Linked DNA regions of Pseudosulfitobacter sp. DSM 107133. The protein of the gene in region 1 interacts with the protein of each later gene in a pairwise test. Links are inferred from orthologs where the notes say so. Each region holds a gene or a part of one and is shown in the gene's direction. Other genes may lie near its edges. The genes, in order: DSM107133_RS02110 and ftsZ.

Evidence for each region.
Region 2: the proteins of DSM107133_RS02110 (region 1) and ftsZ interact in binary tests that used the Escherichia coli proteins (3 or more experiments, as listed by UniProt). The link is inferred for Pseudosulfitobacter sp. DSM 107133 from one-to-one orthologs.

Annotation. Positions count from the first base shown.
Region 1 is NZ_CP085154.1:429,828-444,313, reverse strand. The notes cover bases 4,584-7,469. They hold DSM107133_RS02110 (rod shape-determining protein), read left to right. Parts: upstream 4,584-5,446; coding sequence 5,447-6,493; downstream 6,494-7,469. Other genes in these bases: DSM107133_RS02100 (rod shape-determining protein MreD), read left to right, coding at 7,461-7,469; mreC (rod shape-determining protein MreC), read left to right, coding at 6,584-7,468; DSM107133_RS02115 (VOC family protein), read right to left, coding at 4,626-5,207. Outside these bases: DSM107133_RS02130 (2-isopropylmalate synthase), read left to right, coding at 141-1,529; DSM107133_RS02125 (2-isopropylmalate synthase), read left to right, coding at 1,849-3,411; DSM107133_RS02120 (2-isopropylmalate synthase), read right to left, coding at 3,568-4,434; more of DSM107133_RS02100, read left to right, coding at 7,470-8,000; mrdA (penicillin-binding protein 2), read left to right, coding at 7,997-9,940; rod shape-determining protein RodA, read left to right, coding at 9,937-11,076; DSM107133_RS02085 (glyoxylate/hydroxypyruvate reductase A), read left to right, coding at 11,080-12,009; DSM107133_RS02080 (hypothetical protein), read right to left, coding at 12,020-12,361; DSM107133_RS02075 (DnaJ C-terminal domain-containing protein), read right to left, coding at 12,358-13,290; DSM107133_RS02070 (M3 family metallopeptidase), read right to left, coding at 13,388-14,486. UniProt on the Escherichia coli protein: Forms membrane-associated dynamic filaments that are essential for cell shape determination. Acts by regulating cell wall synthesis and cell elongation, and thus cell shape.
Region 2 is NZ_CP085154.1:2,469,964-2,484,435, reverse strand. What follows is about bases 2,924-5,795. They hold ftsZ (cell division protein FtsZ), read left to right. Parts: upstream 2,924-3,475; coding sequence 3,476-5,116; downstream 5,117-5,795. Other genes in these bases: lpxC (UDP-3-O-acyl-N-acetylglucosamine deacetylase), read left to right, coding at 5,312-5,795; ftsA (cell division protein FtsA), read left to right, coding at 2,924-3,063. Outside these bases: DSM107133_RS12155 (D-alanine--D-alanine ligase), read left to right, coding at 1-852; DSM107133_RS12150 (cell division protein FtsQ/DivIB), read left to right, coding at 840-1,724; more of ftsA, read left to right, coding at 1,729-2,923; more of lpxC, read left to right, coding at 5,796-6,232; DSM107133_RS12130 (outer membrane protein assembly factor BamD), read left to right, coding at 6,369-7,238; DNA repair protein RecN, read left to right, coding at 7,275-8,924; DSM107133_RS12120 (chloride channel protein), read left to right, coding at 9,053-10,741; DSM107133_RS12115 (DUF427 domain-containing protein), read right to left, coding at 10,758-11,102; DSM107133_RS12110 (aminopeptidase P family protein), read right to left, coding at 11,166-12,956; cobaltochelatase subunit CobT, read right to left, coding at 13,009-14,472. UniProt on the Escherichia coli protein: Essential cell division protein that forms a contractile ring structure (Z ring) at the future cell division site. The regulation of the ring assembly controls the timing and the location of cell division.

The DNA of each region.
Region 1 (14,486 bases):
AAGACCCCCGCAGGCAATTCGCGGCAACCACGCGCTTGTGTTGCCCTGAATGGCGGCAAAGCCATTGCGACCCCCTCGCGGTTTCTTTACCCTTTGGCAACGATCCACGGGGGCCACCCCTTCATCGCCAAAGGTGCCAAATGTCCACACGCAGCCTGTTCTTTTGCCTCGCCCTGCTTCCTGCCATTGCCCATGCGCAGGACAGTCAGGTGCTGACCAAGCAATATGACGACGGTGGCATTTACGAAGGCACGTTCAAAAACGGCCTGCAAAACGGCACCGGCACCTATCGGTTGCCCAACGGCTATGAATACACCGGCACCTGGGTCGACGGCGAAATCAAGGGCGAGGGCGTGGCGCGCTTTCCCAACGGGTCTGTCTACGAGGGCAATTTTGAAAAGGGCAAACCCGAAGGTTTCGGCAAGATCACCTTTTCTGATGGCGGCACCTATGAAGGCGACTGGCAAGCCGGCGCAATCATGGGTCAGGGTGTGGCGCTGTATGCCAACGGCGTGCGCTACGAGGGCGCGTTCCGCAATGCCAAACACCACGGCAAAGGCGTGATGCAAAGCCCCGGTGGCTATGAATACAAAGGCGACTGGGTTGATGGCGTCAAACAGGGTGTGGGCACCATCACCTACCCCGACGGCGCGGTTTATGACGGCGAGATTGCCAACGGCGAACGTGACGGCACCGGCACGCTGACCATGCCCGACGGGCTGGTCTATGCAGGCAAATGGGTCAACGGCCAGATCGACGGCAATGGCAAACTGACCCAACCCAACGGCGACATCTACGAAGGCGACCTTGTCGCCGGACGCCGCGAGGGCAAGGGGCGCGTGACCTATGCCAATGGCGATGTCTACGAAGGCGATTTCAAGGACGACCGCCGCGACGGCACCGGCACCTTTATCGGCAACGACGGCTACACCTATATCGGCAACTGGGTCGCGGGCCAGATCGAGGGCAAGGGCCGCGTGACCTACCCTGACGGCTCGGTCTACGAAGGCGACTTCCGCGACGATCTGGCCGATGGCACCGGCAAGATCACCTATGCCGACGGCGCGACCTACGAGGGTGGCTGGACCGCGGGCGTCATCGAAGGGCAAGGCAAGGCGGTCTATCCCAACGGTGTCGTCTACGAAGGCGGTTTCAAGAATGCCAAGAATGACGGTCAAGGCGTTATGACCTATGCCGATGGCTACCGTTACGAAGGCGGCTGGCAGGACGGGCAACGCCACGGCGCGGGCAAGGCCACCTACCCCGATGGCACCGTCTATGAGGGCAACTTTGAAAACGGCCAGCGCCACGGCACCGGCAAAATCGTGATGTCGGACGGGTTTACCTATGAAGGCGAATGGGTGCGCGGCGAGATCAGCGGCACCGGCACAGCGACATATGTGAACGGCGATGTGTACGAAGGCACCTTCCGCGCGGGCAAACGTCAGGGCAACGGCACCATGCGCTATGCCACCGGCGAGGAAGCCTCGGGCGATTGGGACAACGGCGCGCTGAAGCCGGAAGGTTAGGGTCCAGACCCTATGCTATGCCGAAACGGCACGCTGCACAGGCGGGTCCGTCTTCTTTGGTTCAGAAAATCCCCGCCGGAGGCACCGCGCCGCGCGCCAGCGTGGTGCAAATAATAATTCTGCCCCCTTTTCATTCATTCGCAGGCCTGTATAAGATTTCTCCATGATACAGGTCGCACATATCCCTACTGCCCGCGCTTCGCGTGCGATCCTGCGTGACCTACTGATCCTAATTCGCCTCTGAGCGTGCCATTCGGCGCGCCCGCTCAGAGGGGAGTGCCGCGCGCCACTGGCTTTTAGGACAATAAAGAGATCTCACATGACCCAAGAACAAGACCGCGTTGTCATTTTTGACACGACCCTCCGCGACGGTGAACAATCGCCCGGGGCCACCATGACCCACGCCGAGAAGCTGGAAATTGCCGGCCTGCTCGATGAAATGGGCGTCGACATCATCGAAGCAGGCTTTCCCATCGCATCAGAGGGCGACTTTGCCGCCGTTTCCGAGATTGCGAAGAACGCGAAAAACTCGGTGATCTGCGGCCTTGCCCGCGCGCAGCTGCCCGACATCGACCGCTGCTGGGAGGCCGTAAAACACGCGGCCCGCCCGCGCATTCACACCTTTATCGGCACCTCGCCATTGCACCGCGCGATCCCCAACCTGACCATGGACGAAATGGCCGAACGTATCGACCAGACCGTCAGCCACGCGCGCAACCTGTGCGACAACGTGCAATGGTCACCCATGGATGCCACCCGCACCGAGGCGGATTATCTTTGCCGCGTCGTGGAAATCGCGATCAAAGCGGGGGCGACCACGATCAACATCCCCGACACGGTCGGCTATACCGCCCCGCGTGAAAGTGCGGCGTTGATCCGTATGTTGCTGGAACGTGTTCCCGGCGCCGACGAGATCATCTTTGCCACCCATTGCCACAACGATCTGGGCATGGCGACCGCCAACAGCCTGGCCGCTGTCGAGGCCGGCGCGCGCCAGATCGAATGCACCATCAACGGGCTTGGCGAACGCGCGGGCAACACCGCGCTTGAAGAGGTCGTGATGGCCTTGCGGGTGCGCAACGACATCATGCCGTTCCAGACCGGCGTGGACAGCACCAAGCTGATGAACATCTCGCGCCGTGTTGCGACTGTTTCCGGTTTCCCCGTGCAGTTCAACAAGGCCATCGTCGGCAAGAACGCCTTTGCCCACGAAAGCGGCATCCATCAGGACGGCATGTTGAAGAACGCCGAAACCTTCGAGATCATGCGCCCCGAGGATGTGGGCCTGACCGAGACCAACATCGTGATGGGCAAACACTCGGGCCGCGCGGCGCTGCGTTCGAAACTGGAAGACCTCGGGTATGAGTTGGGCGACAACCAGCTGAAGGACGTGTTCGTTCGCTTCAAGGAACTGGCCGACCGCAAAAAGGAAATCTACGAAGACGACCTTATTGCGTTGATGCGCACCACGACCGATCCCGAAGAGGACCGGATCAAGCTGGTGTCGATGCGTGTCATCTGCGGCACCGAGGGCCCGCAGCAGGCCGACATGACGCTGGACGTCGACGGCGTTGAGCACAAGACCAGCCAGACGGGCGACGGCCCTGTGGATGCATCGTTCAACTGCATCAAGGCACTGGTTGCGCACACAGCACGCTTGCAACTGTATCAGGTGCACGCCGTGACCGAAGGCACCGACGCGCAGGCCACTGTTTCTGTGCGGCTTGAGGAAGACGGGCGGATTGTGACCGGTCAGTCAGCCGATACAGACACGGTCGTGGCATCGGTTCGCGCCTATGTCCATGCGTTGAACCGTTTGCTGGTGCGCCGCGAAAAGGGCGGGACTGACAAGCGCGAAATCAACTACAAAGACGTGAGTTGAGCCACACGCAGTTCGTGAAACATGAAAAAGGGGCAGAGGGATCATCCTGTGCTCCTTTTTTCGTGGCCGATGCGCTGAATACCCTGCCTGCCCACGCAAAAGCGGCCGGATGTCTCCACCCGGCCGCTTCAGTCGTTCATGCTTTGTCAGCGCAGATCAGAAGCTGGTCAGACCTGCAACCGAACCTGTCGCGCTGCTGATCACGTTGCCCAATGTGCGACGCGAAGAGGTGCGGCGGCCCAATTCATAGTTCACGCCAAAACTGACCTGGTCGATGTTCGGTGCGCCGTCGATGTTGATGCGGCCCAAAGCCAGCTCGACATTCGCGCCTTCGACGAACTCATATTGGCCTCCAACGGTAACCGATGTGCCGTCTGTACCGGCCAGATCGAAATAGGACACCGAACCGATGGCCGAGAACCCGTTGCCAAAGCTGTAGCCGCCGGCAACCGAGACCAGGTCCAGACCGTCTGTCGAGATCACGTCGGCCTGCACGTTGTAGATGTCCATGTCATAGTCGGCGAAGCCTGCGAACAGTGTTTCACCTTCGATGCGGATGATATCCAGACCGACGGTGCCGGTCGGCGCAACGTCCCACGACCCGAACAGGGTGTAGACAGTGTCGTTCAGATCGGACGACTCGCCAATTGCGGCGCCCAGTGCATAGGTGCCCATATCGTAATAAGCGAAAACCGATGTCAGGCTGGTGTCCGAACCGGCAAGATCCAGCGAGCTGTAATCCAGGCCCAACGACACGCCATTGTTCAGGCGGTATTCTGCGGCAAGCGAGCCATAGTCCAGATCGGTGCCTTCGAGATCGAAGTGCGCCGCCTCGCCCGAGAACGTCCATGCGTTGGCTGTGTACTCAATGCCGACACCCAGAACGGTCAGGTCGGCAGCGCCGGCGCCGTCCGCGTCCAGGCGGTGTTGTTTGATGAATGCGTTGCCGTAGGTCAGTTCACCAGCGGCGGCGACAGATGCCGTTGCGCAGATTGCTGTGGCGATGATTGCGGTGCGGAACATGATGTACCTTCGTTTCTTGTTTGCTACTCGGAAGGTCGGAATACGCCTTTGGTCCGCCGCCGACAGGGTGAACCGCAGGTTGTCCAAAATGTACCGCCGGCTTGTGACCTTCACGCCACAAGCCATAAGGCGCTGTACAATCAGCGCCAAGCTTAACGATTATTTATCAATGGCTTGACTGTCTGCCGCTGTCAGTAGGGGTCTTTCGCCTCCCTATTTTCGCTCAGCGACTCTTGTGACCGCAGCACGATGCGCTCAACGGCGTCGGCCAGATGTACTTCGGCGATGTGGTCATCGCCTGCCGCGACCCGGATCTTGTGCGCTTCCATCAGAACGGCGGCATGGCTGGACCCGCGCGGAGGGATGAATTTGTAGCAGGCCAGTTCGATCAGCAACCCGCAGGGGTCTTTGAAATAGATCGAATCCATGAACCCGCGGTCCTTGACGCCCGAATTGCCGATGCCGCGCGCCTTGAGCCGGTCAGGCACCTGCCCGAATGTGGCGCGGTCCACTTCGAACGCCAGATGGTGTACACAGCCCACTTCCATCGGCGTGCGACGGTTGTCGGCCTTGCGGGCGTCGTTGGTAAAGACTGTTATCAGCCGCCCGTCTCCGGGATCGAAATACAAATGCCCCTGATCGGGATCGTCCAGATTGGGCTGATCGAAAATGAACGGCATACCCAACACACCCTCCCAGAAATCAATCGTGGTCTGCCGGTCGGCACCGGTCAAGGTTATGTGATGAACACCCAGAACCTGAAGTTTGCGCATGATTATTCTCCCTTTTTCATCGCGGAACTTAGCACGCGCAGCCCTGTGCGCCATATCCTGTTGGCCGGAGTACGTTTTTGCGATCTGCGCCCAAAGGCTGCGCATCTATCAAGCTGCGCGGGAACCCGCGTAACCAAGACCCAATCGGCCCTTTCGTCTGGCGCGACACATCCCTATAAGTCGAGCGCCCGCAGCAATCATGACTCGCGGGCCAAAACGTATTGACGAAGGGTACGCGCATGTCGTGGTTTGGAAATTTGGGTGGTCTGTTTTCTTCGGATATGGCCATTGATCTCGGAACGGCTAACACTCTGATATACGTAAAAGGCAAGGGCGTCGTTCTGTCCGAGCCTTCGGTTGTGGCCTATCATATCAAGGATGGCGTCAAGAAAGTGCTCGCCGTGGGTGAAGATGCCAAGCTGATGCTGGGCCGGACGCCCGGCAGCATCGAGGCGATCCGCCCGATGCGCGAAGGCGTGATTGCCGACTTTGACACCGCCGAAGAGATGATCAAACATTTCATCCGCAAGGTGCACAAACGATCGACATTTTCCAAACCCAAGATCATCGTCTGCGTGCCCCATGGCGCGACCCCCGTTGAAAAACGCGCAATCCGCCAGTCGGTTCTGTCCGCAGGCGCCCGCCGCGCCGGGCTGATTGCCGAACCGATTGCGGCGGCCATTGGTGCCGGGATGCCCATCACCGACCCGACCGGCAACATGGTCGTGGACATCGGCGGCGGCACAACCGAAGTTGCCGTTCTGTCGCTGGGTGACATTGTTTATGCCCGCTCGGTCCGTGTCGGTGGCGACCGCATGGACGAGGCGATCATCAGCTATCTGCGCCGCCAGCAAAACCTGCTGGTCGGTGAAACCACTGCCGAACGCATCAAGACATCCATCGGCACCGCCCGTATGCCCGACGACGGGCGCGGCACCTCGATGCAAATCCGTGGCCGCGACCTGTTGAACGGTGTGCCCAAGGAAATCGAAGTGACCCAGGCGCAAATCGCCGAAGCGCTGGCCGAACCCGTGCAGCAGATCTGCGAAGCGGTGATGACCGCGCTGGAAACCACGCCGCCCGATCTGGCGGCGGACATTGTCGACCGTGGCGTGATGCTGACAGGCGGCGGGGCGCTGCTGGGTGATCTGGATCTGGCCCTGCGCGAACAGACCGGTCTGGCGGTGTCGATTGCCGACGAATCGCTGAACTGCGTGGCCTTGGGCACCGGCAAGGCGCTGGAGTTCGAAAAGCAGCTGCGTCACGCCATCGACTACGACAGCTAAGCCTTGGGCCCCTTTGCAAAAAGGGGCCATTTGCGGCACAGTCGATGCATACCTTCGCCGCGCCGATCAAACCGCAGGTGAGATTTTACGTTGGCCAAAGACCGTTCCTCATCATCTGATTATGTCGCTCCGATCCGGCGGCTGCTGACGGCTGTTCTGGTTCTGGCGCTGATTGCCACCTTTGTCGTCTGGCGCATCGACAGCCCGCGCGTCGAACGGTTCCGCGCGCAGGTCACGGACCGGATCGTGCCGAATTTCGACTGGGCGATGGCCCCCGTCACCGGCACCATCAATCTGGTGCGCAACTTCCGCAGCTATCAGCGTATCGCGGAACAAAACGCCGAACTGCGCCGCGAGCTGCGCAAGATGCAGGCGTGGAAAGAGGCCGCCGTTCAGCTGGAACAAGAGAACGCGCGGCTGCTGGACCTGAACAACGTGCGGCTGGACCCGCGTTTGACGGTGATTTCCGGCATGGTCCTGGCAGACAGCGGATCGCCTTTTCGCCAATCCGTGTTGCTGAACGTGGGCGCACGCGACGGGCTGGTTGACGGCTGGGCCACAATGGATGGCATCGGCCTTGTCGGGCGTATTTCAGGCGTGGCCGAGAACACGGCGCGGGTGATCCTGTTAACAGATGCCTCAAGCCGCATTCCCGCGACGATCCAGCCGTCGGGACAGCGTGCCATTGTGGCCGGCGACAACAGCCCCAACCCGCCGGTGGATTTTCTGGAAAACCCCGATCTGGTGCGCCCCGGTGACCGTGTGTTTAGCTCGGGCGATGGCGGTGTGTTTCCGGCGGGCCTGCTGATCGGCGAGATAGCCAAAGACCCCGGCGGGCGCTTGCGCGTGCGTCTGGCGGCCGATTACGAGCGGCTCGAATTCCTGCGGGTGCTGCGCCACTATGGCAACGAACCGGTCAGCGACACAGCCCGGATCATAACCCCGGAGCAGGCTACAGGGGCGGTGAATGAGTGAACAGTCACAACCCCGTCTGTGGCTGATGCGTGCCGCTTTTTGCGGGCTGGTGCTGCTGATTCTTTTCTTTCAACTGCTGCCGTTGCAAACCCAGCCGGGACAATGGGCGCCGCCCGACCTGTTGATGGGCTTTGCCTTTGCCTGGTCGGTGCGCCGGCCCGAATATGTGCCCGCCCTGATGTTGGCCGCGCTGCTGTTGCTGGCGGATCTGCTTTTGCAGCGCCCTCCCGGCCTGTATGCTGCGCTGGTGCTGTTGGCTTGCGAAAACCTCAAGGGTCGTGCCCGTGCCTTGCGCGCGTCGACGCTTGTTGCCGAATTGTTGACCGTGGCCATGTTGATGGTCGGGGTCGCTGTGGCGTATCGTCTGGTTCACAAAGTGATGTTGATTGACACAGCACCGATGGGCCTGTCGCTTTTGCAACTGGGGCTGACCATCCTGAGCTATCCCTTGGTGGTGCTGGTCACCCACAGCATCATGCGGGTCCGCAAAACCGGACCGGGCGATCTGGAAACGACAAGAGGCCGCATATGAAACGCACACGCGCCGAGGCCGAAGCCGGCAACCGCACGATTTCGCGCCGCGCCGCCGTTCTGGGCGGCATGCAACTGGCCTTTGTCGGCGGGTTGGCCGCGCGGATGAACTTTTTGCAGGTCGACCAGGCCGATCAGTTCCGGCTGCTGGCCGAAGACAACCGCATCAAGGACAGCCTGATTCCCCCTGCCCGTGGCGAAGTGTTTGATCGCAACGGCGTGCAACTGGCCAAGAATGTCCCGTCCTACCGCATCGTCGTCAAACGCGAGGACATCGGCGATGTCGACGCCGCGCTCGAACGGCTGTCCCGCGTGGTCAAGCTGGATCCTGACGAGCTGGAACGCGCGATGATCGAGATGAAACGCTCGGCCCCGTTCCATCCGATTACCATTGCCGAAAACGTGTCTTGGGAGGATATCAGCCGCGTCAGCGTCAATGCCCCTGCCCTGCCCGGCGTCACACCCGAAGTCGGGCTCAGCCGCATTTACCCGCTGGGTTCGGACTTTGCCCATGTGCTGGGCTATGTCGGACCGGTCAGCGACTATGACCTTGAACAGATCGAAGCGCCCGACCAATTGCTGCTGATTCCACGCTTTCAGATCGGCAAGGTCGGAGTCGAAGCCAAGCAAGAGGAACGTCTGCGCGGCAAGGCCGGCGTGAAACGTGAAGAGGTCAACGCCACGGGCCGCGTCATGCGCGAACTGGACCGCCGCGAGGGGCGACCGGGGGCAGATATTCAGCTGACCATCGACGCAAATCTGCAAAACTACGTTCAGGCCCGGCTGGGCGAAGAAAGCGCCAGCGCGGTGGTGATCGATTGCGAGACCGGCGATCTGGTGGCCATCGCCTCGTCGCCGTCGTTCGACCCCAACCTGTTCGTGCGCGGCATTTCCGTGGCCAATTACAAGGAACTGACTGAAAACCTTCACCGTCCGCTGGCGTCAAAATCAGTGCAGGGGGTTTATCCTCCGGGGTCAACGTTCAAAATGATGACGGCGCTGGCTGCATTGGAAGAGGGCATGGCCCAGCCTGACGAGACGGTCTATTGCCCCGGCTATCTGGAAGTGGCCGATCGTCGCTTTCACTGCTGGAAGCGGGGCGGGCACGGCTATGTCGATCTGCAAAACAGTCTGAAACAGTCCTGCGATGTCTATTATTACGATCTGGCCCTGAAGGTCGGGATCGAGAAGATTTCGGCCATGGCACAACGCTTTGGTCTTGGGGTGCGTCATGATGTGCCGATGTCGGCCATTTCGCAGGGCCTGACGCCGACAAAGGACTGGAAGCGGCGCGTCCACGGCCAGGACTGGGTGATTGGCGACACGGTCAACGCCTCGATCGGTCAGGGCTATATGCTGGCGTCACCGCTGCAACTGGCGGTCATGACCGCCCGTATTGCAACAGGCCGCACTGTGACGCCCCGTCTAGTGAAGTCGGTGGACGGCATCGAAGAGCCGTCAGGCGCCGGTGAAAGCATGGGATTGAACGAAAACAACCTGCGCAAGATGCGCCGCGCGATGTACGATGTGGTGAACGACCGGCGCGGCACGGGCTATGGCAGCCGGATCATCACCGAAGGCATGCGCATGGCAGGCAAAAGCGGCACCAGCCAGGTTCGCAACATCACCGCCGCCGAACGCGCACGCGGTGTTGTCAACAACAACGACCTGCCGTGGGAGCGGCGCGACCATGCGCTGTTCGTAAGCTTTGCCCCCTTCGAAAACCCCAAATATGCCGTCTCCGTCATCGTCGAACATGGCGGTGGCGGGTCGTCCGCTGCGGCGCCGATTGTACGCGATATCACCTTGCAGGCTCTCTATGGCGGTGAGCCGCCGCTTGATGCCTATCCAACCAAAGACCGGGGCCGGATCAAGACCCAGCAAGAGCACCTGCGCAGCGTGCGTCCCCTGGCCGATCTGGGTGGCTCAGATCAGGCATGAGCTATCTTGAATACTCCGTCAAATCCGTCCCCTCGGGATTTCGCAAAATCCTGTATCTGAACTGGCCGCTGACGATCCTGCTGTCGTCCGTCGCCGGTGTCGGCTTTCTGATGCTTTATTCGGTGGCGGGTGGCTCTTATACGCCATGGGCCGAGCCGCAGATGGAACGCTTTGGTGTGGGTCTGGTCCTGATGGTGCTGGTCGGGATGGTGCCGATCTGGTTCTGGCGTTCGGTGTCATCGGTGGCCTATGGCATTTCTGTGATGCTTCTGGTTGCGGTCGAATTGTTCGGGTCTGTCGGGATGGGGGCGCAACGCTGGATTGATCTGGGCTTTATGCGCTTGCAGCCGTCCGAGCTGATGAAGGTCACGCTGGTGATGTTTCTGGCGGCCTATTACGACTGGCTGCCCCCGGCCAAGAAGTCGCGCCCCGTCTGGGTGCTGATACCGGTGGTGATGATATCGATCCCCACGGCACTGGTGCTGGGCCAGCCCGACCTGGGCACCGCCATCCTGTTGCTGGCGGCGGGTGGCGGCCTGATGTTTCTCGCCGGTGTCCACTGGGCCTATTTCGCGGCTGTTCTGGCGGCCGGAATCGGGCTGATTGCCGCTGTGTTCCAGTCGCGCGGCACGCCCTGGCAGTTGATCAAGGATTACCAGTACCGCCGGATCGACACGTTTCTTGATCCCTCCTCGGACCCGCTGGGCGCCGGATATCACATCACACAGTCCAAAATCGCACTGGGATCGGGTGGCTGGACCGGGCGCGGGTTCATGCAGGGCACGCAATCGCGGCTGAACTTCCTTCCCGAAAAACACACCGACTTTATCTTTACCACGCTGGCTGAAGAGTTCGGCTTTGTCGGCGGGTTTTCCCTGCTGGTGCTCTATGCGCTGATCATCTTTTTCTGCGTCGTATCAGCCATCAACAACCGCGACCGGTTTTCGTCGCTGCTGATCCTGGGACTGGCGCTGAACTTTTTCCTCTTTTTCTCGGTGAATATGTCGATGGTCATGGGATTGGCGCCCGTTGTGGGTGTGCCTTTGCCGCTGGTCAGCTATGGTGGCTCGGCAATGCTTGTGCTCATGCTCGCCTTCGGCTTTGTTCAAAGCGCCCATATCCACCGACCAAGGTAATCTATGATCAACGTACTTTTCGCCGCCCAGCCTGACGGTTGGGACAGCTATGAAACCCCGCTGAAACAGGCCATTGCCAATGCGGGTGTCACGGCATTTCTGGCCAGGGATATTCCGCCCGAAGACGTAGATTACATCGTCTATGCGCCCAGCTCTCCCTTGCAGGACTTTACCCCCTACACGCGGGCCAAGGCGGTGCTGAACCTGTGGGCGGGGGTGGAAAAGATCGTGGGCAATCCGACGCTGAACATTCCGCTGACGCGGATGGTCGACAGCGGGTTGAGCCAGGGCATGTGCGAATGGGTCACCGGCCACACCCTGCGTCACCATCTGGGCATGGACGCGCATATCAACTGCGCGCCCGGGCACTGGGTCAACGTGGCCCCGCCGCTGGCATGGGACCGCAAGGTGACGGTGCTGGGGCTGGGCGAACTGGGCACGGCCTGTGCGCAGATGCTGTCACAGATCGGCTTTGACGTCACCGGCTGGTCGCGCAGTGCCAAGGACATTGACGGCATCCGCTGCCTTTCGGGCGATGCGGGTCTGACACAGGCGCTGACGGGGGCGGAGATCGTCGTGCTGCTGTTGCCCGACACCCCCGCGACCGAAAACACGCTGAACGCCGACACGCTGGCGCTGCTGGCGCAGGGTGCGTGTATCATCAACCCTGGACGCGGTCCCCTGATCGACGACGACGCATTGCTGGCGGCACTGGATTCGGGCCAGATCGGCCATGCGACGCTGGACGTGTTCCGCATCGAACCGCTGCCCGAAGCACACCCTTATTGGCACCACCCGCGCGTGACCGTAACGCCGCATGTGGCGGCAGAAACGCGGGCAAAATATTCGGCCCTGACAGTCGCTGAAAACATCCGGCGCGGCGAAGCGGGCGAGCCGCTGCTGCATCTGGTGGATCGCACGGCAGGGTACTGACCCGCCGCGTTCAGTCGCTTGCCGCGCCATCCGCAAAGCGCTGCAACAGGCGTTGTCTGATCTCTGACGGCTCGGCGCCTATCGCCTGCATCACCTGATCCAGCTGGCCGCGTGCGCCGTGCAGCTGGTCCAGCAGCGACATGATGATCACCAGCGCATCCTCGTTCACCTCGAAATCATCCGTCAGCTCGCACAGCAGGGTGATCCGGCGAATGTCCAGGGTGCGGTAGCGTGGCCCGTCAGGGGTGCTGACCGGGGTCACGATGCTGAGCCGCTCAAAATGGCTGAGGCGCTCGGCCGTCAGCGAGGTGACGCTTTCGATCACCTGCGCGCGGGCGTAGACATGTTTCATGCTGTCTCCTTTCCTGCGCGCGGGTCATAGGGGTGATCTGCCCGCCAGTTTTCCATGAAAGTTTTCAGGGCGGCATCAATCTTGGGCGGGCTGACAATGCGCAGCGTGATCCGTTGGTCACCCTTGCCCGCGCGACCTTTGATGCCGCGCCCTTTCAACCTCAGAACCTGCCCCGAGCTGGCACCGGCCGGCACACTGACCTTGACCGTTCCCGACACCGTGCGCACCGGCACCTTGCCGCCCAGAATGGCCTCGTCAATTGTAATGGGCAACGTGACGACAATATCATCTCCGTCACGCTCGAAAGCGGGGTCCGGGATCACGTCCAGCGTGATAAAAGCATCCCCTGGCTGACCGGCTCCGTAGCCGGGCGCACCCTTGCCGCGCAATCTCAAAATCTGGCCGTCACGCGCGCCTTCGGGAATCGTGACTTCGAGCGCGCCGCCATCCGGCAAGGTGATCCGGGTCTTGGTGCCCAGCACGGCATCCAGAAACGGCACACCCAGACGATACTGTCTGTCTTGCCCCGGCACATCACCGGGCGCACCACGTCCTGCGCCGCGATTGCGGGCAAAGTTGGCAAAGAAATCATTCGGGGCGAAACCGCCCTGAAACGGGTTGCCTCCGGCAGCGGTGCGGCGTTGGGTATAGGGATTTTCCGGCCTGCGCGCATCGTCACGATAAAAGCCGCGCGGCGCGTGTTCCGCACCGGATGCGTCGATTTCTCCGGCGTCAAAACGGCGGCGCTGTTCGGGGTCTTTCAACAGATCATAGGCGCGCCCCGCCGCCTTGAACCGCGCCTCGGCCCTTGGGTCATCGGGGTTCAGATCAGGATGGTCCGTGCGCGCGATCTTGCGATAGGCTTTCTTGATTTCGTCGGCAGTGGCCGTTTTGGTCAGACCAAGCGCGGCATAAGGATCTTGTGACATTATCTTCTCCGCATTTGCTTAGGGTCCGGACCCATTAATCTTACGTCGTCAGCGGCCAACCGATGCCGCCGCCCCGAAAGAGCGGCGGCATAGCGCATCACGCCGCCAGACCGCGTCCTTTCAGCAAGGCCTCGACCCCCGGCAAACGCCCTCGAAACGCGGTGTACAGTTCGGCTGCGTCGCGGCTGCCACCTGTGCTTAGGATATTGTCCTCCAGCGCTTTCGCCACCTCTTTGTCGAATGCCCCGCCCGCCTCTTCAAAGGCGGCGAAAGCATCGGCGTCCATCACTTCGGACCACATGTAGCTGTAATAGCCCGACGAATAGCCATCGCCCGAAAACACATGGGCGAAATGCGGCGTCGCGTGGCGCATCCCGATGGCCTGAGGCATGCCCAACCCTTCCAGAATTTCGGCCTGACGCGCCAACGGATCGGCTGGGGCGTCGCCGTCGTGAAACTCCAGATCGACAAGGGCCGAGGCCACATATTCAACGGTCTGAAAGCCCATGTCATAGGTCGCCGCCGCCAGCACCTTGTCCAGCAACACCTGCGGCATCGCCTGCCCGGTATCGGCATGGATGGCAAATGTGCTCAGCACTTCGGGCACGTCCAGCCAGTGTTCGTACAACTGGCTTGGCAACTCGACAAAGTCACGCGCGACGGATGTGCCCGACACGCTTTCATAGGTCACATCCGACAGCATCTGGTGCAGCGCATGGCCGAATTCGTGAAACAGCGTGCGCGCGTCATCATAAGACAGCAGCGCCGGATCGCCCTTGGCAAAGTTGCAGACGTTGATCACCACCGGTGTCTGCACCTGCGGATGTTTCGCCTGTGACCGCATCGCGGAACACCACGCGCCCGAGCGTTTCGAGCCGCGTGCGAAATAGTCGCCGATGAACACCGCGATATGTTCGCCGCCCCGCGTCACGTTCCACGCGCGGCAATCAGGGTGATAGAGCGGTACGTCCAGCGGTTCGAACGACAGGCCAAACAGCCGCGACGCACAGTCAAACGATGCCTCGATCATCCGGTCGAGTTGGAAGTACGGCTTCAGCTCGGCCTCATCCAGATCATGCAGCTGCTGGCGGCGGCGTTCGGAATAGAACCGCCAGTCCCAGGCTTGCAGATCTCCGTTCACCCCGTCCTGCTGCATCATCTGGCCCAACACCCATGCGTCGGCCTCGGCCTGTGCC
Region 2 (14,472 bases), 2.0 Mb from region 1 along the record:
GTCTCGCTCTCAAGTGGACACGCTTGCGCTGCCGCGCTGAGGGACGAAGGATTTGACGTGGTCGAGGTCGATGCAGGCCGCGACCTTGTTGCGCGTTTGCAGGACATCAAGCCCGATGCCGTTCTCAACTGCCTGCACGGGCGTTGGGGCGAGGACGGCTGTGTGCAGGGTCTGCTGGAATGGATGGGCGTGCCCTATTCGCATTCCGGCGTGCTGGCCTCGGCGCTGGCGATGGACAAGCAGCGCAGCAAAGAAGTGTTCCGCGCCGCCGGTCTGCCGGTGGTCGACAGCATGATCTGCTCCAAGGTCGAGGTGATGGCGGGCCATGTGATGCCGCCGCCCTATGTGGTCAAACCCAACAACGAAGGCTCGTCTGTCGGCGTTTATCTGGTGGGCAAGGACAACAACGGCCCGCCGCAGCTGGACGACAACATGCCCGCCGAGGTCATGGTGGAAACCTTTGCTCCGGGGCGCGAGCTGACGACCAGCGTGATGGGCGACCGCGCGCTGACCGTCACGGATATTCTGACGACCGGCTGGTATGACTACGACGCCAAATACAAACCGGGCGGATCGACCCATGTGGTGCCTGCCGAGGTGCCGCAGGAAATCTTTGATCTGTGCATGGAATACGCCGTGCGTGCGCACAAGGCGCTGGGGTGCCGTGGCATCAGCCGGACCGATTTCCGCTGGGACGAAAGCCGGGGCGCTTCGGGGCTGATCCTGCTGGAAACCAACACCCAGCCCGGCATGACCCCCACATCACTGTCGCCCGAACAGGCCGAGAAAACCGGCATGTCCTTTGGTAAGCTGTGCCGCTGGATGGTGGAGGATGCCTCGTGCAACCGCTGATCCGCCGCGCCAAGACACCCAGGGCCGATCCGGCACCCTCGCGTTGGGCGTGGCGGTTGCAGCGGCTGATGCTGACGCCGGGATTTCGGTTCGGGCTGCGCTTTGGCGTGCCCTTTGTAATCGTCTTCGCGGGGGCCAGCATCTATCTGTCCGATGATGCGCGTCGTCAGGTGATCCTGGACACCGTGGCCGAAGCGCGCCGCGCCATCGAGGAACGTCCCGAATTCATGGTACAGGTGATGGCCATCGACGGCGCCAGCACCGAAACCGGCGAAGACATTCGCGAAATCCTGCCGATTGATTTCCCTGTATCCTCCTTTGATCTGGACCTTGAGCATATCCGGCGCACGGTCTCGGGGCTTGATCCGGTCAAGGAAGCCTCGGTGCGCATCCGTCCGGGCGGCATTCTGCACATTGAAGTCACGCCGCGCGTGCCTGTCGCGATCTGGCGCCAGCCCGACGGGCTGACCCTGATTGACGAGACCGGCGCCCATGTGTCGGGTCTGGCCCGCCGCAGCCTGCGCCCCGACCTGCCGCTGGTGGCAGGGGACGGGGCCGACAAGGCTGTTGCCGAAGCGCTGACACTGGTCGAAGCCGCCGCCCCGCTGGGCAGCCGGCTGCGCGGTGTCGTGCGCGTTGGTCTGCGCCGCTGGGATCTGGTGCTGGACCGCAATCAACGGGTGTTGTTGCCAGAAGAGGGGGCTGTGTCCGCGCTTGAGCGCGTGATTGCGCTGGAGAATGCGCAAGACCTGCTGACGCGCGATGTCGCGCGGGTGGACATGCGTCTGGCGCAGCGTCCCACGGTAAAAATGAACGAGGCTGCCACGCAAGAATGGTGGCGTATCCGGCAAATCGAGATGAATGGGCAGTGATATGATGAATGACCTCTATGACAGCCAGCGCAGCATGCGCAACATGCGCAAGATGGCGATGCAACGTGGTGTTGTGGCCATTCTGGACGTAGGATCGTCCAAGATTGCGTGCCTGGTTCTGCGCTTTGACGGCTCGGCCAAGATGGACGAAGGCGGCGAGATCGGCTCGCTCGCCGGACAATCGGGCTTCCGCGTCATCGGGGCTGCGACCACGCGGTCGCGGGGGGTGCGCTTTGGCGAGATCTGCGCCATGGGCGAAACCGAACGCGCCATTCGCACCGCCTTGCAGGCTGCGCAAAAGATGGCCGGAATCCGTGTGGATCATGTAATTGCCTGCTTCGCCGGTGCCGAGCCGCGCAGCTATGGGCTGGATGCGCAACTGGAAATGGACGGCGATCTGGTCAGCGAACAGGATGTGGCCCGCGTGCTGGCGCGCTGCGACGTGCCTGATTACGGCGAAGACCGCGAAGTGCTGCACGCACAGCCGGTGAACTTTGCGCTGGACCACCGGTCGGGTCTGTCCGATCCGCGCGGCCAGCTGGGCAACACGCTGTCCGTGGACATGCACATGCTGACGGTGGATGCCGCGGCGGTGCAGCATCTGGCGCATTGCATCAAGCGCTGCGATCTGGAACTGGCCGGCGTTGCGTCGTCTTCCTATGTCTCCGGCATCTCGGCCTTGGTCGAGGATGAACAGGAGCTGGGGTCGGCCTGTATTGATCTGGGTGGCGGCACCACGGGCATTTCGATCTTTATCAAGAAGCACATGATCTATGCCGACGCGGTGCGCATGGGCGGCGATCACGTCACATCGGATATTTCGATGGGGCTGCAAGTGCCGATGGCCAATGCCGAGCGGATCAAGACGTTTTACGGCGGCGTGCACGCCACGGGCATGGACGACCGCGAGATGATCGAGATCGGTGGCGACACCGGCGATTACGAACACGACCGCCGCACCGCCAGCCGCGCCGAGCTGATCGGGATCATGCGGCCTCGGGTCGAGGAGATTCTGGAAGAGGTGCGCGCGCGTCTGGATGCGGCGGGTTTCGACCATCTGCCCAGCCAGCAGATCGTGCTGACCGGGGGCGGCAGCCAGATCCCCGGTCTGGACGGGTTGGCGTCGAAAATTCTGGGCCAGCAGGTCCGTCTGGGCCGTCCGTTGCGCGTACACGGTCTGCCACAGGCCGCCACGGGGCCGGGGTTTGCCTCGGCCGTGGGGCTTGCACTGTTTGCCGCACACCCGCAGGACGAATGGTGGGATTTCGACATTCCTGCCGACCGCTATCCCGCGCGCTCGCTGCGCCGCGCCGTGCGCTGGTTCCGCGACAACTGGTAGGGCAAGGCGCAACCTGCCGCCGGTCATTTCTTGCCGATGCGCGCCGGATTGGGCTGGCGCGAATCCGCACCCTGTAATAGGGTCACGGCAAGGTCCGAAGAGACCCGCGGCAGACCGAGCAGTCAGCCAAACAGACATATCAACCTCGCGCCCCCTGGCTTTTGGGCGCATTCAAAACGGGCTTGCGCTTTGCATGCCTGCTACCTCTAGGTGCAGGGTGCACCATTGCTTTGCCCACATCATACGGTGTGATCGGCGAAATCCCGCGTCTTTGCCAAAAAAACATCAACATTTTGGGGTTGTTGGCCAGTTTTGACGTGACGTGCTTGCGCGCAGTCTTTAAGATCAGGTCAGATTTGGGACGAAAAACACCGCGAATGCGGGCCGGAACACAAAAACAGGCGGATTAGTGATGACATTGAACCTCTCTATGCCGGGGCAGGACGAACTGAAACCACGGATCACCGTGTTCGGGGTCGGCGGTGCCGGTGGTAACGCGGTCAACAACATGATCGAAAAAGAGTTGGACGGCGTCGATTTCGTTGTCGCCAACACCGACGCGCAGGCGCTGCAACAATCTGCCGCCGCGAACCGGGTCCAGCTGGGCATCAAGGTGACCGAAGGGCTGGGCGCTGGTGCGCGGGCCACTGTCGGGGCTGCGGCTGCCGAAGAAAGCATTGAACAGATCGTTGATCACCTGGCGGGGGCACACATGTGCTTTATCACCGCGGGCATGGGCGGCGGCACCGGCACCGGTGCGGCCCCGATCATCGCACAGGCTGCCCGCGAACTGGGTGTTCTGACCGTTGGCGTCGTGACCAAGCCCTTCCAGTTCGAAGGTGCCAAGCGGATGCGTCAGGCCGAAGACGGCGTTGAAGCCCTGCAAAAGGTTGTTGATACGCTGATCATCATTCCCAACCAGAACCTGTTCCGGCTGGCGAACGAGAAAACCACATTCACCGAAGCCTTCTCGATGGCAGATGATGTTCTGTATCAAGGCGTTAAAGGTGTGACCGACCTGATGGTCCGTCCTGGCCTGATCAACCTCGACTTTGCCGACGTGCGCGCCGTGATGGACGAGATGGGCAAGGCGATGATGGGCACCGGCGAGGCCGAAGGCGAAGATCGCGCCATTCAGGCCGCCGAAAAGGCCATCGCGAACCCGCTGCTGGACGAAATCAGCCTGCGCGGCGCCAAAGGTGTTCTGATCAACATCACCGGTGGCCACGACCTGACCCTGTTCGAACTGGACGAAGCCGCCAACCGCATCCGCGAGGAAGTGGACCCCGAGGCGAACATCATCGTCGGTTCCACGCTGGACACGGACATGGGTGGCATGATGCGCGTCAGCGTAGTTGCCACAGGTATCGACGCCGTCGAGGTGAACACCGAAATGCCGGTGCCGCGCCGCAAGATGTCGGCACCGCTGAAACCTCAGGTGACGCAGGAAGAAACCCCTGTCGCCGCAGCACCAGCGCCCGTGAAGGCGCCGGTCGAAGAGGTCTATGAAGAAGAGTATGCTTCGGCGCAGACCCCGCAGGAACCGACATTGTTCGAAGAGATGAATGTTGAACAGGCAGCTGCCGAAGATATGGCCGAAGATATCTTTGCCGAAGACGACAGCGATGCGTTGCCGCCGCCCGCCTATCAGCCGGAAGTGGCCGCATTCGAACCGCAGCACCACGACTCGCTGAACGCCGAACCGGATACATTCGTCGCCCCCCGCGCTCCGACGCCCGGCACGCCGTCGCCCGAAGCACTGGCCCGTCTGCGCGCCGCGGCGCAAAAGGCGGCACCCGCTGCGACACCGCGTCAGGCACCCGCCGCAGCACAAGGCGAGCGCCCGCGCTTCGGTATCAACTCGCTGATCAACCGCATGACCGGACACGGTGAAGGCCAGCAGCCCGAGCGTGCGCAACAACAACCTGCGCGCCAGCAGCCTCCGGTTCAGTCGGGCCGCGCGGCGGCACCTGCGCCGCAACCGGTCGAAGCGCACGACCCCGATCAGGAACGTATCGAAATCCCCGCGTTCCTGCGTCGTCAAGCGAATTAATGTTCGCTAGATTGTAACGAATTGGGCCACCTTCGGGTGGCCCTTTTTCGTTTGTTCACAGGGGCTTATGTGTCTCCAAGCGCCTTATTGCCGGTTCTGAATCGGGATGTTTCATTACGTTACAAAGATTGAGTTGAGAGACGGTGCCCCGACCACTAGTTAAGATACACCGCTAACAGTTCAGGACAGACCAACGTGCAAACAACCATCAAATCTCCGATCAGCTTTACAGGAACCGGTCTGCATTCCGGCAAGCCTGCGACGCTGACCATTCGGCCCGCAATGGCCGAACACGGGATCTGGTTCGCACGTCGCGATGTGGATGGCGACGCGCTGATCCCCGCGCGTTGGGATGCGGTGAACCGTTCGCCCCTGTGCACCAAGCTGGAAAATGCTTCGGGCGCCACCGTGTCGACCGTCGAACATGTGATGGCGGCGCTGGCGGGCTGTGGTGTACACAACGCGCTGGTGGAAATTGACGGCCCCGAAGTTCCGATCCTTGACGGTTCTGCGGTGCCTTTTGTGCGCGGTATCATGCAGCGCGGTTTGCGTGCGCTGAACGTGCCTGTGCGTGCCTTCGAAGTGATGCGCGAAGTGACCGTGACCGATGGCGCGGCCAGTGCCACATTGCGCCCCTCGGATACGCTGCGCATTGATTTCGAGATTGATTTTGACGATGCGGCGATTGGTCACCAGCAGAAATCGCTGGTGATGAACAATGGCAGCTTCGCGCGCGAGCTGTGCGACAGCCGCACCTTCTGCCGTCAGGCCGATGTGGTTGCCATGCAGGCCAACGGTCTGGCCCTGGGCGGCAACCCTGGCAAGAACGCCGTGGTGTTCGACGGTGACCGCGTGCTGAGCCCTGGCGGTTTGCGCCATCGTGATGAACCCGTGCGCCACAAAATGCTGGATGCGCTGGGGGATCTGGCGCTGGCAGGGGCCCCCTTGATCGGCCACTATATCGGTGTGCGGTCGGGCCATTCGATGACCAACATCTTGCTGCGCAAGCTTTTTGCAACGCCGGATGCGGTGCGCATGGTGGTTTGTGATGCGCAGCAGTCGCGCCGCTTGCCGGGCTACGGTCTGGTTTGGGATGAAATTCCCCAAGTTGCGTAAGCGCGCGCAACGTGACATCTATCATTCAGTTTCAAGAACAGTGCATTGGGGCGTTTTGCCCCGTAATTTTCTGTGCTAGAGACTTTGTAATTCAGTCTGCGAGGCAGGCGATGGACAGTTGTGAGGATGGCAAGGCATGACCAGCGGCGGGACCCGAACCGGGGTAGTGTGTGCCCTCGTCTTGGCGACGGCGTTGAGCGCCTGTGGCAACGGCAAGGATCGCCCGACAACGGGCACGATCTTTAACCAGCAGGAAATTCCGCTGGAAACCTACACCGCCCAGCAGATTTTCGAACGTGGCGAATACGAGCTTGAGCGCAAGAAACCGGATCAGGCCGCGTTCTATTTTGCTGAAATTGAACGACTATATCCATATTCCGAATGGGCCAAACGTGCGCTGATCATGCAGGCCTTTGCCTATCATCGGGACAAGGATTACGAAAACTCGCGCTCGGCGTCACAGCGGTTCATCGACTTCTATCCCGATGACGATGACGCGGCCTATGCGCAGTATTTGCTGGCGCTCAGCTATTATGACCAGATCGACGAGGTTGGTCGCGATCAGGGGCTGACGTTTCAGGCGCTGCAATCCCTGCGCAAAGTGATCGAAGTGTACCCCAACAGCGAATACGCCAAGTCCGCGATTCTCAAATTTGATCTGGCCTTTGACCACCTTGCCGGCAAGGAAATGGAAATCGGGCGCTATTACCTGAAGCGGGGCAACTATACGGCTGCCATCAATCGCTTCCGCGTTGTGGTCGAGGATTTCCAGACCACGTCGCACACGGCCGAGGCGCTTCACCGTCTGGTCGAAGCCTATCTGTCGCTGGGGCTGACCCAGGAAGCACAGACAGCCGGGGCCATTCTGGGCTATAACTACCGTTCGACCGACTGGTATGAAGACAGCTACAAATTGCTGACCGGTCGCGGGCTGGAACTGGAAGCGGCGGGCGACAATTGGCTGAGCCAGATCTATCGCCAGATGATCAAGGGGCGGTGGCTGTAATCCTCAAAGGTTGCACCCACCCGACAGGCAACTGACATGCTGCGCGGGCTTGATATCTCGGACATGCTGATTATCGACCGGCTGGAACTTGCGTTCCAGCCGGGACTGAACGTGCTGACGGGTGAAACCGGCGCGGGCAAGTCTATCTTACTGGATTCGCTGGGCTTTGTGCTGGGCTGGCGCGGGCGTGCCGATCTGGTGCGGCAGGGCGCGGCACAGGGCGAAGTGACCGCGTGGTTTGATCTGCCTGACGGGCATCCGGCCTATGCCGTGCTGGAAGAGGCGGGGCTGCCCGCCAGCGACGAGCTGATCCTGCGCCGGATCAATACCGCTGACGGGCGCAAGACCGCCTGGGTCAACGACCGGCGTTGCTCGGGCGAGGTGCTGCGCGCCTTGTCGGACACATTGGTGGAATTGCACGGGCAGCATGATGATCGCGGGTTGCTGAACCCGCGCGGTCACCGCGACATTCTGGACGCATTCGGCGGGCTTGAAGGGCGCAAGGCAACGGTGCGTACCGCTTGGAGTGCCGTTGGCAAGGCCCGCAAGGCGCTGGACAAGGCCGAAACGGCGATGGCCGCGATCCGCGCCGAAGAGGAATTCTTGCGTCACGCCGTCGGCGAGCTGGACGCCCTTGCCCCAGAGCCGGGTGAAGAGGCATCGCTGGACGTCCGTCGTCGCCTGATGCAGGCCGCCGAGCGGATTCGCTCGGATGTGGTGAAAGCCTATGAAACATTGGGCTATGACGGGGCAGAGGGCGCGATGAGCAACGCCCTGCGCTGGCTTGAGGGCGCGGTGGACAAGGCCGAGGGCACGCTTGACGGTGCGATTGCCGCGCTGGGGCGCGCGATGGTCGAACTGGACGACGCCCAAAGCGGCATCGTCGCGGCGATTGACGGTCTGTCGTTCAATCCGGTCGAGCTGGAAGAGGCCGAGGAACGTCTGTTCGCCATCCGCGCGCTGGCACGCAAGCATGATGTGGCCCCTGACGAACTGGCGGTTTTCGCGGACACGCTGCGCGAGAAGCTGGCGGCGCTGGATGCTGGCGACGCCGGTCTGGCAGCCTTGCGAAGCGCGCTCAGCGCGGCGCATGGCACCTATGACACCGCCGCAGATGCGCTGCACCAGGCGCGCACCAAGGCTGCGGGCAAGCTGGACAAGGCGGTCAGCGCCGAACTTGCCCCCCTGAAAATGGAACGCGCGGTGTTCGAGACGCGCATCAGCGACGAAAGCGCAGGCCCCGACGGGCGCGATGCTGTGGCGTTCACCGTGGCCACCAACCCCGGCGCGCCTGCCGGGCCGCTGAACAAGATCGCATCGGGTGGCGAGCTGAGCCGCTTTCTGCTGGCGCTCAAGGTCTGTCTGGCTGGTGGTCAGGCGGGGCTGACCATGATCTTTGACGAGATCGACCGCGGTGTCGGCGGGGCAACTGCTGATGCTGTAGGCCGCCGTCTGAAAGCGCTGGCCGAGGGTGGGCAGGTGCTGGTGGTAACGCATTCGCCGCAGGTTGCTGCACTGGGCGCGCATCACTGGCAGGTGTCGAAATCGGTGGCCAAGGGCATGACCACGTCGCAGGTGATCCCGCTGGATGCGCCTGCACGGATTGACGAAGTGGCACGGATGCTGGCGGGCGATCAGGTGACCGAGGCCGCCCGCGCGGCGGCCAGCGCGTTGCTGGACGGCTGAGCATATGGGGGCGCTGCCCCCGGCGCTGCGCGCCTCCCCCGGGATTTTTTTGAACCAGAGAAGACGAGCGTGGGCCTTTTTGTTTGGCTTGGCCTGGCATAGAAATGCACAGCGGAAAGTGGCAGGACATGAGCAGCCCGAAACAGTCGATCTTTGCACAGTCATACGGTCAGGCGCTAGCCGCCTGCCGTGACGGGTTTCAGCTGGTCCGCCGCAGCGGGCCCTCGCAGATCCAGTTCTGGTTTATTGCCCTGCTGATCGGTATCGGGGCGGGCTTTGCCGCCTTGCTGTTTCGCAAGGGGATCTCCAGCTTTCAGTCATTTCTGTACGGCACCGATGATGTACAGCATTTGCACAGTTTTGCACAAAACCTGCCGTGGTACTGGATCTTGATGATCCCGATCTGTGGCGGTCTGGCCGTGGGGGTGATCCTGCACCTGTTTACCCGTGACGGTCGTGCGCGAAGTGTGGCCGAGGTGATCGAAGGTGCCGCGATGCACGAGGGCCGGGTTGAAACGCGGGCCGGTATTGCCTCGGCTTTGGCGTCTTTCATTACGCTGTCGTCGGGCGGATCGACGGGCCGCGAGGGGCCTGTGGTGCATATGGCGGCGGTGATTTCGACCAAGGTGTGCCGGTTCATCAAGGCAGACGGGGTGACAGGGCGCGACTTGCTGGGATGCGCCGTGGCGGCCGCGGTCTCGGCCAGCTTTAACGCACCGATTGCCGGGGCGCTGTTCGCGTTGGAAGTGGTGTTGCGCCATTTTGCGGTGCACGCATTCGCACCCATTGTTATTGCGTCGGTGGCGGGGACCGTCATCAACCGGCTTGAGTTCGGCGGCGTGACCGAGTTTCGTCTGGCCGAACCGGAAATGCTGCAGTTCTATGTGGAACTGCCTGCCTATCTGTTGCTGGGGCTTGTCAGCGGGCTGGTGGCCGTGGTGCTGATGCGCGCGGTGTTCTGGGCTGACGATCTGGGCACCATCGTGCAGACCCGCACTGGCCTGCCCCGTTGGCTGCGCCCTGCGCTGGCGGGGGCCTTGCTGGGCGGCATTGCAATCTTTTACCCCCATATCATCGGGGTCGGGTATGAAACGACCTCGCTGGCGCTGACCGGCGCGCTGGGGCTGCGCGAGGTGATGGTCTTTGCAGTGCTCAAGGTGATAGCGGTTGCCATCACCATGGCGGGGCGCATGGGCGGTGGGGTGTTTTCGCCCTCGCTGATGGTGGGGGCGCTGACCGGTCTGGCCTTTGGGCTGATTGCGACGGGCGTGTTCCCCGATGTGTCGGGGTCGGTCACGCTCTATGCGCTGGCAGGCATGGGCGCGGTGGCCGCTGCGGTGCTGGGCGCGCCGATTTCGACCACGCTGATCGTGTTCGAGCTGACGGGTGACTGGCAGACCGGTCTGGCCGTGATGGTGTCCGTATCGCTGAGCACCGCATTGGCCAGCCGTTTGGTGGACCGCAGTTTCTTTCTGACGCAACTGGAGCGGCGCGGCGTGCATCTGGCTGCGGGGCCGCAGGCCTATCTGCTGGCGATGTTCCGGGTGACAACGGTGATGCGCAAACCCGACGATCCGCGTGCGGCTGATGATGAAGCCTGTTGGGACATGATCCGTGCAGGTACCTATCTGGACGCATCCGCCACACTGGAAGCCGCAATGCCGGTGTTCGAGACCGCGTCGGTGGCGTTCATTCCGGTGGTGACATTGCAGGGAGAAGACATGCCGCCCGAACTGCTGGGCGCGCTGTTCCATGTGGATGCCTTGCGCGCCTACAACCGCGCGCTGGCGGCGACGGCGGCAGAAGAACACTCCTGATGCCGCTGCTGCACGTTCAGATTTTTTCGACCGTTACGCCGTTGCCTGCGTAAAAGGCCAGATAGTCTTTGATCTCGGTCATGTCGTCCTTGGGGGCTTCATAGCTCCATGCGACATTTTCCAGCGTGGTGGATTTGGTCACCACGGAATAGTAGCTTGCGTCGCCCTTGTGCGGGCAAAACGTGGTTTTGTCGGTCTTGTCCAGGAACGCCGTGGCGATGTCGCCGCGCGGGAAATAGATCACAAAGGGATAGTCGCCTTCGGTCAGTTCCAGCGCATTTTCGCTTTCACCGATGACGGCACCACCGGCGCGCACGCTCCATTTGCCTGTGGCAGGGCGGATTGTGATGTGATTGGCCATGTTATGTCCTCCTCGGATCGCTGAACGCAGTCTTTAGCAGCTTTGTAACAATCCCGCTATGTGTCAGATTGGTGCCGTAGCGTCCTTTAGCCAGACACGAGCGTCGGCGCTGACACGCGGGCCGATTTTTTCCAGAACGTCACTGTGATAGGCATTCAACCAGTCGCGTGACGGGGTGTCCAGTAGTGACGGCACAATCAGGCGGCGGTCAATGGGCGCATATGTCAGCGTGCGCCAGCACAGCATCGCGCGGTGCGTATCGCCGCCTGCGGGGGGAGTGGCGGGTTCCACCACCAGCAGGTTCTCGATACGGATGCCAAAAGCCCCCTCGCGGTAATAGCCGGGTTCATTGGACAGGATCATGCCCGGTTGCAGGGGCACATGGCTGATCTTCGACAGGCGTTGCGGCCCTTCGTGTACAGACAGATAGGCCCCGACCCCGTGGCCCAGACCGTGATCGAAATCCTGATGGGCATACCACAGGGGCGCGCGGCCGATGGCCTCGATGTCGCGGCCTGCCAGCCCCACGGGCCAGCGCAGGCGGGACATGGCGATCATGCCCGCCAGAACGCGGGTAAAGGCGGCCTGTGCCTCGGGCTGGGGCGTGCCGATGGCGATGGTTCGGGTGATGTCGGTGGTGCCGTCCAGATATTGCCCGCCGCTGTCCAACACGATCAGCTGGCCGTCTTGCAGGGTGCTGTCGGTTTCTTCGGTGACGCGGTAGTGCATGATTGCGCCGTTCGGGCCGGTGCCCGCGATGGTTTCAAAACTGATGTCCTGCAAGGCGTTGTCCCGCCGTCGGCTGGCTTCCAGCTGGGTGACCACTTCGGTTTCGCTGACCGTGCCGGGGGCCTGGGCATCCAGCCACGCCAGCAGTTCGACAACCGCCGCCCCGTCGCGCAAGTGGGCGTTGGCGCTGCCATCGATCTCGGCGGGGTTCTTGCAGGCCTTGGGCAGGGCACAGGGATCGTCGCCCCAGACACCGTTTGGCCCCACGGTGTCGGCAACAATGGCCGGCACCGTGGATTTTTCCATGCGCACAGGGCCGCGCAGACCCGCGATATGGGGCAGGAAGCTGTCGGGGGCATGGGGGGTGATGTCGGGGCCCAGATGCGCGCCCAGAGCGTCCAGCTTTGCCGCGTCCATGAACAGATCAACCCGCGCGTCGGCGTGCAAGACAGCCAGACCCTGAGCAATCGGATTCCGCGGGATGTCGGCGCCGCGGATGTTCAGCAGCCAGCACAGGCTGTCGGGCAGGGTGATGATGGCCGCCGCCTGACCGTTTTGTGCCAGTTCGGTGCTTAGGCGGGCGCGTTTGGCCTCGTGGCTTTCGCCCGCAAATTCCAGCGGATGCACTTTGGCCGGTTCCATCGCGGGGCCGGGCTGATCGGTCCAGATGGCATCAACCATGTTGTCGCAGGCTTGCAGGGCAATGCCGGCGCCGGTCAGCGCGTCGGTCAGTTGTTCGATCTGGCCCGCGGTGTGCAGCCATGGATCAAAGCCGATCACGCCGCCCGAGGGCATCTGTTCGATCAGCCAGTCTGCCAGCCCGGTTTCGGGCCACGGTACGGGGGTATAGACATCGGCCACCTGCGCCTTGACCTGAGTGCGGTAGCGTCCGTCGATGAACACGCCCGCCACCTCGCGCAACACGGCGCAAAAGCCTGCCGAGCCGGTAAAGCCGGTCAGCCACGCCAGCCGTTCGTCACGCGCGCTGACGTATTCGCCCTGGTGCGCATCGGCGCGGGGCACCAGAAATCCGTCAAGCCCTTGTGCGTCAAGAACGCTGCGCAATGCTGCCAAGCGGGGCGGGCCTTGCTCTGGCCGTGCGGTCACCTGGAACGACTGGAACATAGGCTTGTACCCTCTTCATCTTGTTACATAAACGCGCCGCGCAAGGCCATGCTCAGGTGGTACGGCGCATTCCCATCACGCGGGCGCGTGCCCGTGGGTCGCTGTCAAACAGCGCCGCCAGTTGTTCGGTCATGGCACCGGCCAGCTGGTCGACATCAGTGATCGTCACGGCGCGGTCGTAATAGCGGGTGACGTCGTGGCCGATGCCGATGGCCAGCAGTTCCACCGCGCGGCGTTTTTCGATCATGGCGATCACATCGCGCAGGTGTTTTTCCAGATAGTTGGCCGGGTTGACACTCAGCGTGCTGTCATCGACCGGCGCGCCGTCTGAAATCACCATCAGGATCTTGCGCGCCTCGGACCGGTTGACCATGCGGCGGTGCGCCCATTCCAGCGCCTCGCCGTCGATGTTTTCCTTCAACAGGCCCTCTTTCATCATCAGCCCCAGATTGGGGCGCGCCCGACGCCAGGGGGCATCGGCGGATTTGTAGATGATATGGCGCAGATCGTTCAGACGCCCCGGCGTTTGCGGGCGGCCATCGTTCAGCCATGCCTCGCGGGCCTGTCCGCCTTTCCACGCGCGGGTGGTAAAGCCCAGAATCTCGACCTTGACGTTGCAGCGTTCCAGCGTGCGCGCCAGAACATCGGCGCAGATCGCGGCGATGCTGATCGGACGGCCTCGCATCGAGCCGGAGTTGTCCAAGAGCAGCGTCACGACGGTATCGCGGAATTCGGTGTCTTTCTCGATCTTGAAGCTCAGCGGCGTGGTGGGGTTGGCCACAACACGCGCCAGACGGCCCGCATCCAGCATGCCTTCTTCCAGATCGAACTCCCAGCTCCGGTTCTGCTGGGCCTGCAAGCGGCGTTGCAACTTGTTGGCCAGACGGCTGACCGCGCCCTTGAGCGGCTCAAGCTGCTGGTCCAGATAGGCGCGCAGACGCTCCAGTTCGACCGGTTCGGCCAGTTCGTCGGCGTTGATCTCTTCGTCGTGGGTGTTCAGATAGACCTTGTAATCGGGGTCCGCGTCGCTGAAGGGTTGCGGGGCAGGCGGCTCAAGCGGAGCTTCGCCCTCGGGCATCTCGGCCTCTTCGCCCATCTCCTGATCGGCCATCTCGTCCATCGAGACCTGCGCCTGCGACGCATCCTGCTGTTCTTCCTGCGACTGCTCGGGCGAGCCTTCGGCGTCTTCGCTGTCGTCGTCGTCGCTGCCGGTGCTGTCGGGATCCTGTTCCTCTTCGGCGCCTTCTTCGGCCTGATCTTCCTGATCCTCGTCCATCTGGTCGGGGTCATCACCGATCTGGTCGCCATAGCCCAGATCCTTGATGATCTGACGCGAGAAGCGCGCGAAATCAGCCTGATTTCCCAGCGTCTTGTCAAGGTTGTCCAGCGTCACGCCGGCCTGTTCCTCGATAAAGCCGCGCCACATTTCCATGGCGTTCTGCGCGCCTGCGGGCAGTTGGCGGCCCGTGGCCAGATGGCGGATCAGGTAACCCGCAGCAGTGGCCAGCGGCACGTC